3 regions of the Lysinibacillus sp. RU7 genome follow, and region 1 is predicted to be linked to each of the others. Evidence: riboswitches for the same ligand, from Rfam matches in the RefSeq annotation. Region 1 holds a riboswitch; each other region holds the start of a gene.

Region 1 (4,436 bases):
CTTTTACTTTACCTAAGTGGTTAGCTTAGCCATCATATATATCACTATTATGATTTAGTGTAGAAGTCTTTAGGGATTCCCCGTCAATTCGAGAGGTTATCGATACTCATCACTGAATAAAGGGGCAATTTATTTACCCGTTGGAGCAACCGCAAGTCGGTAAGCATGGAACAAACCATACTGCTCTACTTGCTGCTGAAGTTCCTGCCACATTTCCTTTGTAATGAACGGCACATTACCTAACGCTTTTTTCGCGCTATCCGATAATTGCGACAACTCTTTGTTCGTATACGGTTTGAAATATTCACCATTCGCGTAATCACTATCCGCAAATCGGTAAAATGTTTGGCCTGTTTCCTTTGCAATTTCCATTGATGATTTCAAACTAAAGTAATTGATCGCTTCCATAAAATGATCCATAAATTCGATGGATTCCTCTGAGCCATAACGAATCCCTTCTGTCGCGAGATGACCGTGTAAATTCATGACACCTAATCCAATTGAATGCATACGTTCATTTGCCTTTGCGACAGATGGTACATTTTTAATGTAGGTCATTTTCGATACATTCGTCAGTAAACGTACCGCTGTATCTACGAGCACATCAAAATCTTGTACTTTCGTCGCTTTGTAAATATCAATCGAGCCTAAATTACACGACACATCCATGCCGTATTCATTCGGCTGATCTTGATCGGTAATCACACTCGTTTCCTGAAATTGTAAAATTTCTGTACACAAATTAGACATTTTGACACGCCCGATGTTTTTTAACGGATGGGCATTGTTCACATTATCATCAAAGATTTCAAACGGATAACCCGATTCAAACTGCGCTTTTTTCACTTCTGTATAAAGCTTTCTCGCATTCAATCTCTTCAATTTACGAATATTCGGATTATCGAGTAGCTCATAATACATCTCTGAAATTGATATTTCAGACATCCGCTTGCCATATTCCTTATAAATATCGTAACTGCTAAATAGAACGATATCTTTGTCTCTTCGCATTAACTCAAAGAAAATGCTTGGAATAATAATGCCTGTGGATAATGTCGCAAGCCGAATTTTATCATCAGCATTTGGTTTTTTTGATGAAATAAAGCTTTCGATATCGCCATGGAAAATATTTAAATACACAACACCTGATCCGTTACGTTGTCCGAGTTGATTGGAGTAGCTGAACGAGTTTTCAAGTAACTTCGCAACCGGCATGACACCACTTGCTCGGTTCAGTATTCCTTTTATCGGATCACCGAGTGGGCGTAAATCTGTCAAGTTCACACCAACACCACCACCAAGGCGGGAAAGCTCTAAACAGTAGCCGATATTTTCAGCAATGGAGTTCATCGTATCGTCCATCGTTAGCTTAAAGCAGCTTACTAGCTCACCGCGTGCTTTTTTTCCGCTATTAAGCGCTGTTGGGGTAGCTGGTTGGTATGCTTCCATTATCGCTTCCACCGCGCGCTCTGCTAACTGCTCATCACCTTGTGCTAAATACAGCGCAATAATAACGATTCGGTCCTCATACTTTTCTAAAATCTCTTTGCCATCGCGACTTTTCATCGCATAGCTTTCATAAAATTTACTTGCACTCATGAAAGACGGGAAACGAAAATGATACGCATACGCCTTTTTGTATAAACGCTTAATGAAGTCAAATGAGTACATATCTAAAAATGCTGGCTCATAATAGCCTTCATCCACTAAATAGCGCAGCTTTTCCTCTAAATCAATGAAATAACGCATACGTACATTGACATCTTCTAAAAAGTAGCGTCTCGTTGCCTCTAAGTCCTTCACTAAATCGAGCTCGCCTGTTGCGCGATAACGATTAAGCACCTCATTATTTAATTTCAAATACTGCTTCATGCTGTCCCTCCTGTATATGCTCATAGTAAAATGCTTGAATTGCCGCATAATCCTTCGCTGTGCCACGCAAATCTAATTTACATACAAGTGGAATGTTATACAGCGCGGCTAATTTATCGCCTGCTTGTCCAAACACTTGATGACCAAAATTGCTATTCCCACTGACAATGACCCCTCTACAAAGCTTGTAATGTTGTTTCATAAACCGTTCTACTCGTACGGGAATATCGCCTAAACCGTCTGTATATGTAAATAATAAAAAGGGTGTTGTTAGTTGTTGTACTTCATTCATTTCAATGTTTGGTAGTTGTAAAGTTTGTGTCACATAGCGTACGTTTCCTGTGCGACTTGCATATACAATCATGCTTGCATCGCTTCAATTTTCGAGAGGATGTTTGGAATATCCCCGATCAGTTCACCGTTCACTTCTAAAATCGGTACAGAGGAGAAACCTGCCTGCTGTATTTTCTCCATAGCAGCTGTGTCATGATCAATATTAATCCAATCTGCTGATAACCCTGCCTGTTGTAGTTCTGATTTCACCCATAAACATTTTGGGCAAATTGTTTTTGTATATAGTTTCATACTATTCTTCCTTTCTCATATAAAATAAAAAAAGCTACCTAACAATGAGGTAGCTTGAAATGGAAACGTCAAAAAAAGAGTCCGCCTCCATTTCCTATCCCCCGAAGAAATGTACAGTCGTCTAGGTAGGCAGGTCTCCTGGCTTTGCTTCATCCTTTGACGCTCCTTCCCATACAAAATGTACAGTGGATTGTTTCGTCATCGTCAGCATTTACAGTTGCGGGGACAGCGACGGATTTACACCGTTCTTCCCTTTTAAACTACATATAGTAGTACCCTCACTAGAACTAACACAATATATTGTTTTATTTCAACAGAACTTAGTATAGCATGTCTTGAAATGTTCTGCAAAGCTATTTTTGAAATTGCTTACAAAGTTTGATTTCATTCGGTTATTTTTAGCTAATAAGTAGCGCAAAATCACACTATTTCTTTATTCGCAAAATTTATCAGAAGGTATTTTACTGCACACGAAAGGAGGCTTGTCCAATAAGTGAATAAGCCCCCTCTATAAACATCGTAAGCATTCTTTTTTAATGATGATGGTGGTGATGCTCATATCCATGCTCTTCTGCATATTTTCTAAAGTTCTCTAAATCTTGCATCCCTGTCGATGACCCATTCATCGCTTGCTCGGCACGTTCGACAAGGACATGTTGTAACTTTGGATGATAGCCAAAATAATTGGCAATTTGAATGTCAACCTCTGGATAGGTCACTTGGTAGTTATCACGCATTTTGTACATGCGCTTCATTAAAATACCTGTAAATAGGAAGTATGGCAGCATAATGATTTTTTTCGCTCCAAACTTCACACAGCGCTCGATGCCCTCGTCAACTGTTGGCGTTGCGACACCCATAAACGCACTTTCTACCCAAGGAACGTCAAGCTTTTCCCAAAGTAAACGTGAAATTTTATAGAAATCCCCGTTCGCTTCTTCATCGCTTCCACCACGTCCTACCAATAAGATGGCTGTATCTTCATGTTTTTGATATGGGTCAAAGCCAATTTCTTTTAACCGTTCCAATAAAATTTCAAAAATTCCCGCATGAATCCCAATCGTTTGCCCGTACGTGAAGGTGATGCCTGGGAATTGTTCTCTTGCATGCTCAATCTCTGCTGGGATGTGCATTTTAGAATGTCCCGCATGGAGTAGCATGATGGGAATCACATGAATCTCCTCTGCGCCCTTTTCAACACAAAGCTCGATCCCGTCTTCAATATTCGGTGAAGCGAATTCTAAAAAGCATGTTTCTACTAAAATAGCAGGGTCGATTAAGTAGGTTGTACGTTCTATAAACTCACGCACTTCATCATTTCCAGCTTCTACTCTGCTGCCATGTCCAACAAATAATATCGCTTTTTTTGTCGCACTGGATTTTTCTTTTCGTTTTAATACTTTCGTTTTCGATATACCTTTTGTAAAAGTTGGCGTTGCTTGTGCTAAACCATCTTGCGTCATATTGTAAATCATGTGCTGATCTTCCACTTGACCTGTTACAATATCTCGTCCTACTTGCTCATCTTGTACGCTATACCATTTTCCTTCTGGATAGGAAATAACGACGCATTTATCCTTACAACGGCCGTTACAGCGTGTACGTGATGTATGGATCATTTCATCTAGATTGTTTTTTGTAATTTCATCTCGGATCGCAAGTGTCACTTCTTCAGCACCTGCGCCCATACACGTACTACCGTTACAAATTAATAAATGACGTTGCATTCCTTGTAAGTTCCATGTTGTCATGTTGTCAGCTCCTTTTTTGGCTCCCACGAAATGACCGCGGCATAAAATGTATGACGATAATGTACTCCGTCTGCATCCTGCTCAATAAACGGCGCTAATGACTCGAGTACATGCTCCGCTGAAAAGTCCGTGTCGATAATTTTTTTACTTTGTGCAGCAACTAGCGCTTCCATTGTCGGATAATGATACGTACGCTCCAGTTGAATCATTTCGCAATCAGCATAAATT
Region 2 (4,436 bases), on a different contig from region 1:
GAAACACTAGTTTTCTAGGCAGTATAGCTGCATGGTTTTTGAAAAATAATATGTCTATGTATGTTGCAGATTTAAAATTGCTTTATAGAAGTTATACTGCTAAATAGTTGTAACATGGCTAGTTTGGCATTTGTTACTGTAGTACCAATTAAGACTTTAGCGATTAAATAAAGATCGATGTCATCTGTTTTCATTAAGAGAATAGTCTTTTTCCATAATGACACGCACGATGTTTTCATACATAGTGACTCATAAACTTAATACAATGACTACTCGTTGGACTTGATATGAATGTTTCGCCTGTCCAATCTTTTCAATCAAGAGGCTCATCCTTGTTTGCTTCATCATAAATGATAAAGGATGATTTAGTGTGAGAAAACTTGTCCGCTTGTTTTTGTCTATTATTAGTCATATATGAAAAATACATGTTTTGTGGCTGTCTACATTCATTGTCATCGGGATATTCCTTCTTCTAAAATGAAAGCAATGGAGGCGTCAGCAGATGAACTTATTATTAAAAAATGAACGTGAACGACAAGAAGTAATCGAGTTTTTAAATAAATATAAACAAGAAAAAGAAATGACCGAAGTATGGTTACAGCAGCGTGTAGCCGAAATCCAAGTAATCGGTAGCTATGAACCGACTTTTGATGAATTAGAATTTGGTGCGCGCGTTGCTTGGCGAAATAGTAATAAATGTATCGGGCGTCTTTTTTGGCAGTCACTGCATGTATTTGATGAGCGCAGTCTACAAAATGAGGAAGATATTTTTCGCGCATTACTGAGGCACATTGACTATGCAACAAACGAAGGGAAAATTCGTCCTGCTATTACAGTGTTTGCATCAAAGAGGGTACGCGTTTGGAATCACCAGCTTATCCGCTACGCAGGGTATGAAACGACGAAGGGCATTGTTGGTGATCCAGATTCGGTTACTTTCACAAGACAATGTATGAAGCTTGGTTGGCAGGGGGAGGGCACACCATTCGATGTGTTACCACTCGTCATTCAGGTAGATGGTAAACAGCCTAAGTGGTTTGAGATTCCAAAATCGTATGTACTGGAAGTAGACATTACACATCCTGAGTATCCTGCCTTTCAAAAGCTACAATTAAAATGGTATGCGGTGCCGATTATTTCGAGTATGCGTTTTAATTGTGGTGGCATTGATTTTGAGGCCGCGCCGTTTAATGGTTGGTATATGGGTACAGAGATTGGCGCACGCAATTTGGCAGATACGAATCGTTATAATTGTTTGCCAAAAGTAGCGGATGTAATGGGACTGAAGCGTGAGACAAATAGTTCATTATGGAAGGACCGTGCTTTAGTGGAATTGAACATTGCGGTACTGCATTCCTTTAAGGAGGCGGGTGTCAGCATTGTTGACCATCATACAGCCGCACAACAATTTAAGTTGTTTCAAGAGCAGGAAGGGAAATCCAATCGTGATGTCACAGGCAACTGGACGTGGTTAATCCCACCTGTATCGCCAGCTACAACACATATTTTCCATCAACCAATTCCTAATATCATTCATAAACCAAATTATTTTTATCAAAAAAATCCATATTAACGAACTATTCATAGCCCAATCTGTCTGGGCTATTTTGTTTTATTTTTATAATTTTGTTTGAAATTTCAAACAAAATAAATATAGAAATTTATTACTGTTATTGTTAAACTGTTCCATAATGATAAAACTGAATGATTTTTGGTGCTAATGCGAATTAGCTTAAAAGGGAAGTACGGTGAAAGTCCGTCGCTGTCCCGCAACTGTAATTCGGAGCAAATCACATAGAAGCCACTGTTTTATAACGGGAAGGTGTGAGGAGCATTGATGATAAGCCAGGAGACCTGCCAAAAATTAAGCCCGATTCAACCTACGAGGATAGGTGCGAAGTAAAGCAAATGTTCAATTTGCTTATTTACTAATGCACCCATGCACTTTCTCTTAGGAAGTGTATTTTTTTATGCACTTTTTTGTTAATGAAAAAAGAAGATTGTTATTTTAAATGAAAAGTGTATAATTTAATTGATAATAGTAATCATTACTACTATAGTAGATTCATAATTCAAGCATGGAGGAGATAAAAGTAAATCGTTCATAAAGTATTTAGTGATTTTAGCAATTGATAAGGAATAGTATTTATGAAAAATGATATTATTTCTCAAGTCATTTTCAGTCAAGAAATGACAAGGATACATAAACAAGATGTTTACTATGCGGTGAAATGACGTATCAATCAGGGTGATAATAAGAATCATTTTCTAGAAAATAGGAGGAATAACAGTGAAGCGTATTTATATTTTATTCATATCAGTAATGATATTGATGTTGTTAACAGCGTGTGGAGATGATGAGCAAACAGCAGCTACATCTGCAAAGGAATCAAGTAATACACTAGTGATGTCTTGGCCAAAGGATATTGGGGAAGTGAATCCACATTTATATTCGCCAAATGAAATGTTTGCTCAAGCAATGTTGTATGATCCGTTAGTGGTGTATGAAAACGATGGCACGATTTCACCTGGATTAGCGGAATCATGGGACATGTCATTGGATGGGAAGATTTATACATTCAAGCTACGTGAAGGTGTGCAATATTCTGATGGTTCATTGCTTACAGCTGAAAATGTAAAACGTAATTTTGATACCGTTATCGCAAATAGTGCAGCACATAGCTGGTTAGAGGTAGTGACTGTTATTGACCAAGTAGAAGTGGTGGATAATACAACGGTAAAAATTCATTTGAAAGAGGCGTATTATCCGTTCCTACAAGAGTTATCACTTATTCGTCCGCTTCGTATGCTAGGGGACGCGGGATTCCCGGAAAGTGGTAGTACAGCAGATGGGATTGAAAAAGCAATCGGTACAGGTCCGTGGATTTTAACTGCGTATGAGCAAGATCGTTATGCAGAATTTACACGTAATGAAAACTATTGGGGTAAAAAGCCGTCAATTAAAAAAGTAGTAGTAAAAGTGATTGCAGATTCCCAAGCACGTATGATGGCCTTAGAAAAAGGAGATATTGATCTCATTTTTGGTAGTGGGCAGCTTGTACCAGCTGAATTTGCGACATTACAGCAAAATAATCAGTACGTCACAAAAGTGTCAGAGCCTTTATCAACACGTATTTTATCTTTCAATACAACATACGGTGTGACACAAGAGAAGGCAGTACGTATCGCATTACAGCATGCACTTGATCGACAAACGATTGTGGAGCACGTATTAAACGGTTTAGAGCAAGAAGCACGTTCATTATTTGCACCGGGCTTCCCTTATAGTGATATTGAAGTAGAATCATATGCTTATGACGTACAAAAAGCGGCTGCTATTTTGGATGAAGCAGGCTGGGTAATGGATGAAAAGACAGGTATACGAGTAAAGAATGGTGAAACGTTGACACTGACAGTTCCTTATAACAGCAGTGAGCAAGTGCATAAGGCCATCTTTGAATATTTGCAAGGTGTATGGAAAGAGATTGGTGTGGAAGTCAATTTAATGGGGGAAGAAAGTCAAACAGTCTATATGCGTTCAAAAGAAGGCGAATATAATCTCATGTTCAATGATACATGGGGAGCGCCTTATGATCCGCATATGTACCTGCGTACAATGACAGGTGAAAAGCAAATCGGTTTTTATGCGAAAGCGGGTATTGAGTCGAATGCGAAGTTAACGGATGATATTACACGTGTGATTCGTTCAACCGATGAAGCAGAGCGTCACGCGCTGTACGAAAGTATTATTCAAACGATTCAAAGTGAAGCGATTTTCATGCCCATTTCATATCGTCAAAATTATTTAGTGGCGAACGATGTATTCGAAACGATTACATTCTCCCCACAACAATACGAAGTACCAATCAATTTGTATGAAATGAAGTGATGAGATGGGGCAATTTTTAACGAAACGTCTACTGAGCATGGTGCTAGCGCTATGGGGGATCACAATCATTGCCTTCTTCTTAGTACGCGTGATGCCCGTTGATCCAATAGAGGCATATTTTCAAGCTAATCAATTGCCTGTAACCGAAGAGGCGATGGAACAAGTACGTGAGGAACATGGGCTAAATCAGCCTATGTTCACACAGTACGTACAATGGCTATCAGGTGCTATTCAGTTCGATTTTGGTACATCCTTTATGACGAATAATCCTGTAAGCACGGAGCTATTTAGCCGTTTTGGTGTGACGATGCAGCTAGCGGTTGTTGCATTTCTTTTTATTTTGTTGCTATGTGTACCAATTGGGATCATCAGTGCTGTGAAACGTGACTCTTGGTTTGACCGCATGACGCGCTTAACGATTTTCTCGATTGCTTCGATGCCGAGCTTTTGGTTAGCCTTTGTGTTAGTTTATACGGTGGCATTAAAGCTCGATTTATTACCGTTAATGGGCTGGGGAACAGTAGATACGATGATATTACCTGCTTTA
Region 3 (4,436 bases), on a different contig from region 1:
GGACTGCGCCTAGAGTTAGCGAAATTGCAAAAAGACTTAGCGAATTTCCGTGTTGAATTTGATGTATGGTATTCAGAAACATCTTTATACAACAATGGCAAAATCGATGTAGCATTAGATAAATTAAAAGCAAATGGTCACGTATTTGAAGAGGAAGGTGCCACTTGGTTCCGTTCGACAACATTTGGTGACGACAAAGACCGTGTATTAATCAAAAACGATGGCTCTTACACATACTTAACGCCGGATATCGCCTACCACGAAGATAAATTACAACGTGGTTTCGATAAGCTGATTAATATTTGGGGCGCTGATCACCACGGATATATTCCGCGTATGAAAGCAGCAATCGAGGCGCTTGGCTATAATCGCGGGACATTAGAAGTAGAAATTATCCAAATGGTACAGTTATACAAAAACGGCGAGAAATTTAAAATGTCGAAGCGTACAGGTAATGCGGTCACAATGCGTGAATTAGTAGAAGAAGTAGGCTTAGATGCCGTTCGTTACTTCTTCGTGAAAACAGCAGGCGACTCGCATATGGATTTCGACCTAGATTTAGCGGTATCACAATCAAATGAAAACCCAGTGTACTATGCACAATATGCACATGCACGTATTGCATCAATTTTACGTGCAGCAGGTGAGCAAGGCTATGCAGCTTCACTTGATAACCTTGGCCTACTAACAGCAGAAAAAGAAGAAGAGGTACTGAAAAAAGTAGGAGCATTCCCGCAAGTCGTGGCAGATGCAGCGAAACACCGCACACCACACCGTATTGCTAACTACATTCAAGACCTAGCGGCAACGTTCCACAGCTTCTATAATGCTGAAAAAGTGATTAACCAAGACAATAAAGAGTTAACAGAAGCACGTTTAGCGTTAATCACAGCCGTTAAAACAACATTAGCGAACTCTCTACGTTTAATCGGCGTATCAGCTCCTGAAAAGATGTAATCAATAATAAGCGAACGCAATCTTTCATCGTTCTGTAGCGAAAGGCATAGCCGACAGCTACAAACGCTCTAAAACTAATTGGCGTAAGTGCACCTGAAAAAATGTAATCATCGTAAGCCATCCTTTATGGGTGGCTTTCATTAATTTCTACGACGTATTTGGGGATTGTATAAGCAACACTAGAGTTTTCAGAAAATTATTCTTTTCAAAACGGAGATTTCAGCTATAATAGAAATGTTAGACAATTTGATAAGTAGTAAAGGTTCTTTGCCGTGTGCAAAGATAATAGGGAAGTCGGTGTAAGTCCGACGCGGTCCCGCCACTGTAACTGCTAGCTTGCTTATAAAAAACCACTGATTCATTCGGGAAGGGATAAGCCAGCGTTCGATGCATAAGCCAGGAGACCTGCCTTTATGAACACCAAGATAACCTACGAGGATAGGAAGGTGGCTTTTAAGTATAGATGTTATACGTAATGTTAGCCTTTTCCAAAGTCTCTCGTACTAGAGAGGCTTTTTTTATTTACAAATTTATCTATCTTTACAAACGTGCCACCATCTTAGGTTAATTGGATGAAAGGGATATCTTTCGGATAATAGGAGGAACAACAAATGAAGAAGTTTTGGCAGTTAGCCGCATCAGCAACACTTGCATTAACTATGCTTGTAGCATGTGGAACAGAAAAGGAAACAGAAACACAACAAAAGGAAGGTGCTGTCGTTGTAGAAGAAAATAATGAGACAGTCTTTCCAGTAACAGCTGTAGATGCACTTGGTAATGAAATTACATTAGAAGAAGCACCAGATCGTATCGTGTCGTTAACACCATCCAATACAGAGATTTTATTTGGTCTTGGCCTTGATGAAGAAATTGTTGGTGTGAATGACAATGATAATTATCCCGCGCAAGTAGAGGATAAGACACGTGTAGGTGGTATTGAATATAATGTCGAAACAATTGTTTCATTACAGCCGGATATTGTCTTTGCACATGAATCGAGCATGTTTTCACTTGAAAGTGCGATTGCACAATTAGAGGCATCAGGTATTACTGTATTCGTTGTTGACAATGCAGAAACCTTTGAAGAAACATATGACACGATTGAAGTGGTAGGCACATTAACAGGAAAAGAGGATGAGGCGGAAGAAGTCATCTCATCTATTAAAACAAAACTAGCAGATATTGAAGCGAAATTAGAAGGAGTTGAACCAAAAACAGCCTTTATGGTTGTTGGAGGAGCACCTAATATTTATGTTGTTGGGCAAAATACATTTATGAATGAAATGCTGAAGTTTATTCATGTTGAAAACGCCGTAAAAGAAGAGGGCTGGCCAATGTATAGCCCTGAACAATTCCTTGCAGCAAATCCAGATTCCATCATTTTCACTTATGAGGGGGATGATGAAACAATTAAAAATACCCCAGCCTTTGCGAACATGACAGCGGTAAAAAATAATGCATTAACAGTCGTAGATGGCAATACAACAAGTCGTCAAGGTCCACGTATTGCAGATGGTGTTGAATCGATCGCAAAAGCAATTTATCCAGAGGTCTTTAATGACTAAAAAATACATAGCGGCTTATGTACTTTCTATCGCTATTTTACTAGTGAGTATATGGTGTGGGATATCGATTGGTTCGGTATCTGTTCCACTTTCTACATTGTGGGATGTGGAAGCCAATCCAACCGCTTATAGTATTTTATGGCATATTCGAATGCCGCGCGTCATACTAGCTGCATTAGTCGGCGCCTCACTGGCAATTGCCGGTGCGGCGTTTCAAGGCTTGCTCAAAAATCCGCTTGCTGATCCATATACACTTGGGATTTCATCTGGTGCATCAGTAGGTGCTGTTTTTACATTGTTCTTTAGTGTCTCCATTCCGGTATTTGGCCTGTTTACATTGCCTGTTTTTAGTATGGCAGGCGCTTTAGTGACACTTTTAATTGTTCTAGGCTTTGCACGAGTAGTAGACCGAACAATGAAAATGGAGACATTAATTTTAACAGGGATTATATTTAGTTCGTTTTTAGGCTCCTGTATTTCGCTCATGATTGCACTTACGGGCGAAGAGCTTCGTTCGATTATGGGTTGGCTGTTAGGGAGTGTGTCCATGCGCGGCTGGCCATATGTCAAAATGATTTTACCGTTTGTCATCATAGGCACCATTATTCTTTGGTTTAATCGCCGCGAGTTAAATGCGATGATTTATGGCGAAGAACGGGCGAAATATTTAGGGGTCGATGTCAAACGAAGCAAGTATATTATTTTGATCGGTGGCTCGATGTTAACGGGTGCTGCTGTAGCTGTATCCGGCACGATTGGTTTTGTCGGACTAGTTGTCCCGCATATGGTACGGATGATTTTAGGGGCAGACCATCGTCATTTGCTTCTAATTTCATTTTTAAATGGCGCAAGTTTACTTGTCATTTGCGATCTTGTATCACGGACCATTATTGCACCGACAGAATTACCAATTGGGGTCATTACATCATTTATCGGTGCACCAGTATTTGCCTATATTTTCTTTAAGCAACGTAAAGGACGGGTAGCATAAATGTTGAAAGTGGAACAAATTTCAGGTGGATACGGACATGTGTCAATCGTCCAAAACGTATCATTTGAGGTAGAGCAAGGGAAGGTACTTGGTATTTTAGGGCCAAACGGGAGTGGGAAATCTACACTGTTAAAACTCGTTAGTGGCATTATTGAACCAACAGCAGGGAATGTTTATATAGAAGGCAAACCGATGAAAAGTTACAGTGCTAAAGCGCTCGCGAAACAAATGGCCGTCTTACCACAACTACATGCCAATGCCTTTTCGAATTCCGTTTATGATGCCGTCTCATTAGGACGTTATCCACATCAGAAGGGTTTTTTCGCAAATTGGTCGAAAGAAGATGAAGAAGCAGTAGAAAATGCGATGGTACAAACGGGCGTACAAAAATACCGTGACACGATGATGGAGTTTTTATCTGGGGGGGAGCAGCAGCGCGTTTTTATTGCACAGGCGCTGGCGCAATGCTCCAAAGTGTTATTATTAGATGAACCGACGAATCATTTAGATATTGCACACCAAAAGCAAATTTTAGATATGATTCGAAAAGAAGCGACAGAATGTGGATTAACGGTTGTGTCCGTATTTCATGACATTAATTTAGCATCACTTTACTGCGATGAGCTATTATTGATGGAAAACGGGCAAGTAAGGGCGTACGGGGCACCACATGAAGTTGTGCTACAAGAGCAAATTGCAGATGTGTATCAGGCAAAGGTATCGACATATGCACACCCAGAAATGCCGAAACCGCAAATTACGATGATGCCAGACCAAATCAGTCAACATCAGCCTGTTGTCTCACTAGAGCAATTAACGATTACGCAGGACTATGTGCAGCTACAGACAGAATTTCCGTTAAAAGTCATTTCCTCTGCGGTGCATAATGCAGGGATGGGATGGTATAACACCTTTCTAAACCG

Evidence for each region. Region 1 has a riboswitch for cobalamin ahead of AC3II9_RS05240 (glutaredoxin family protein). Riboswitches for the same ligand answer to the same signal wherever they lie in the genome.
Region 2: another riboswitch for cobalamin. It lies ahead of nikA (nickel ABC transporter substrate-binding protein); the one in region 1 lies ahead of AC3II9_RS05240 (glutaredoxin family protein).
Region 3: another riboswitch for cobalamin. It lies ahead of AC3II9_RS02575 (ABC transporter substrate-binding protein); the one in region 1 lies ahead of AC3II9_RS05240 (glutaredoxin family protein).

What each region holds. Positions count from the first base shown of each region.
Region 1 covers NZ_JBYQFK010000005.1:66,569-71,004, forward strand. Annotated here, with positions in the region: gene nrdE (class 1b ribonucleoside-diphosphate reductase subunit alpha) at 130-1,872, opposite strand; gene nrdI (class Ib ribonucleoside-diphosphate reductase assembly flavoprotein NrdI) at 1,847-2,236, opposite strand; gene AC3II9_RS05240 (glutaredoxin family protein) at 2,233-2,457, opposite strand; cobalamin riboswitch at 2,569-2,752, opposite strand; gene AC3II9_RS05245 (CbiX/SirB N-terminal domain-containing protein) at 2,991-4,208, opposite strand; gene AC3II9_RS05250 (class I SAM-dependent methyltransferase) at 4,205-4,436, opposite strand, start outside.
Region 2 covers NZ_JBYQFK010000036.1:32,767-37,202, reverse strand. Annotated here, with positions in the region: gene AC3II9_RS19665 (MBL fold metallo-hydrolase) at 1-18, shown strand, start outside; gene AC3II9_RS19660 (hypothetical protein) at 72-239, opposite strand; gene AC3II9_RS19655 (nitric oxide synthase oxygenase) at 503-1,573, shown strand; cobalamin riboswitch at 1,696-1,876, shown strand; gene nikA (nickel ABC transporter substrate-binding protein) at 2,291-3,889, shown strand; gene nikB (nickel ABC transporter permease) at 3,894-4,436, shown strand, end outside.
Region 3 covers NZ_JBYQFK010000002.1:210,798-215,233, reverse strand. Annotated here, with positions in the region: gene argS (arginine--tRNA ligase) at 1-957, shown strand, start outside; cobalamin riboswitch at 1,201-1,384, shown strand; gene AC3II9_RS02575 (ABC transporter substrate-binding protein) at 1,569-2,522, shown strand; gene AC3II9_RS02570 (FecCD family ABC transporter permease) at 2,515-3,513, shown strand; gene AC3II9_RS02565 (adenosylcobinamide amidohydrolase) at 3,514-4,436, shown strand, end outside.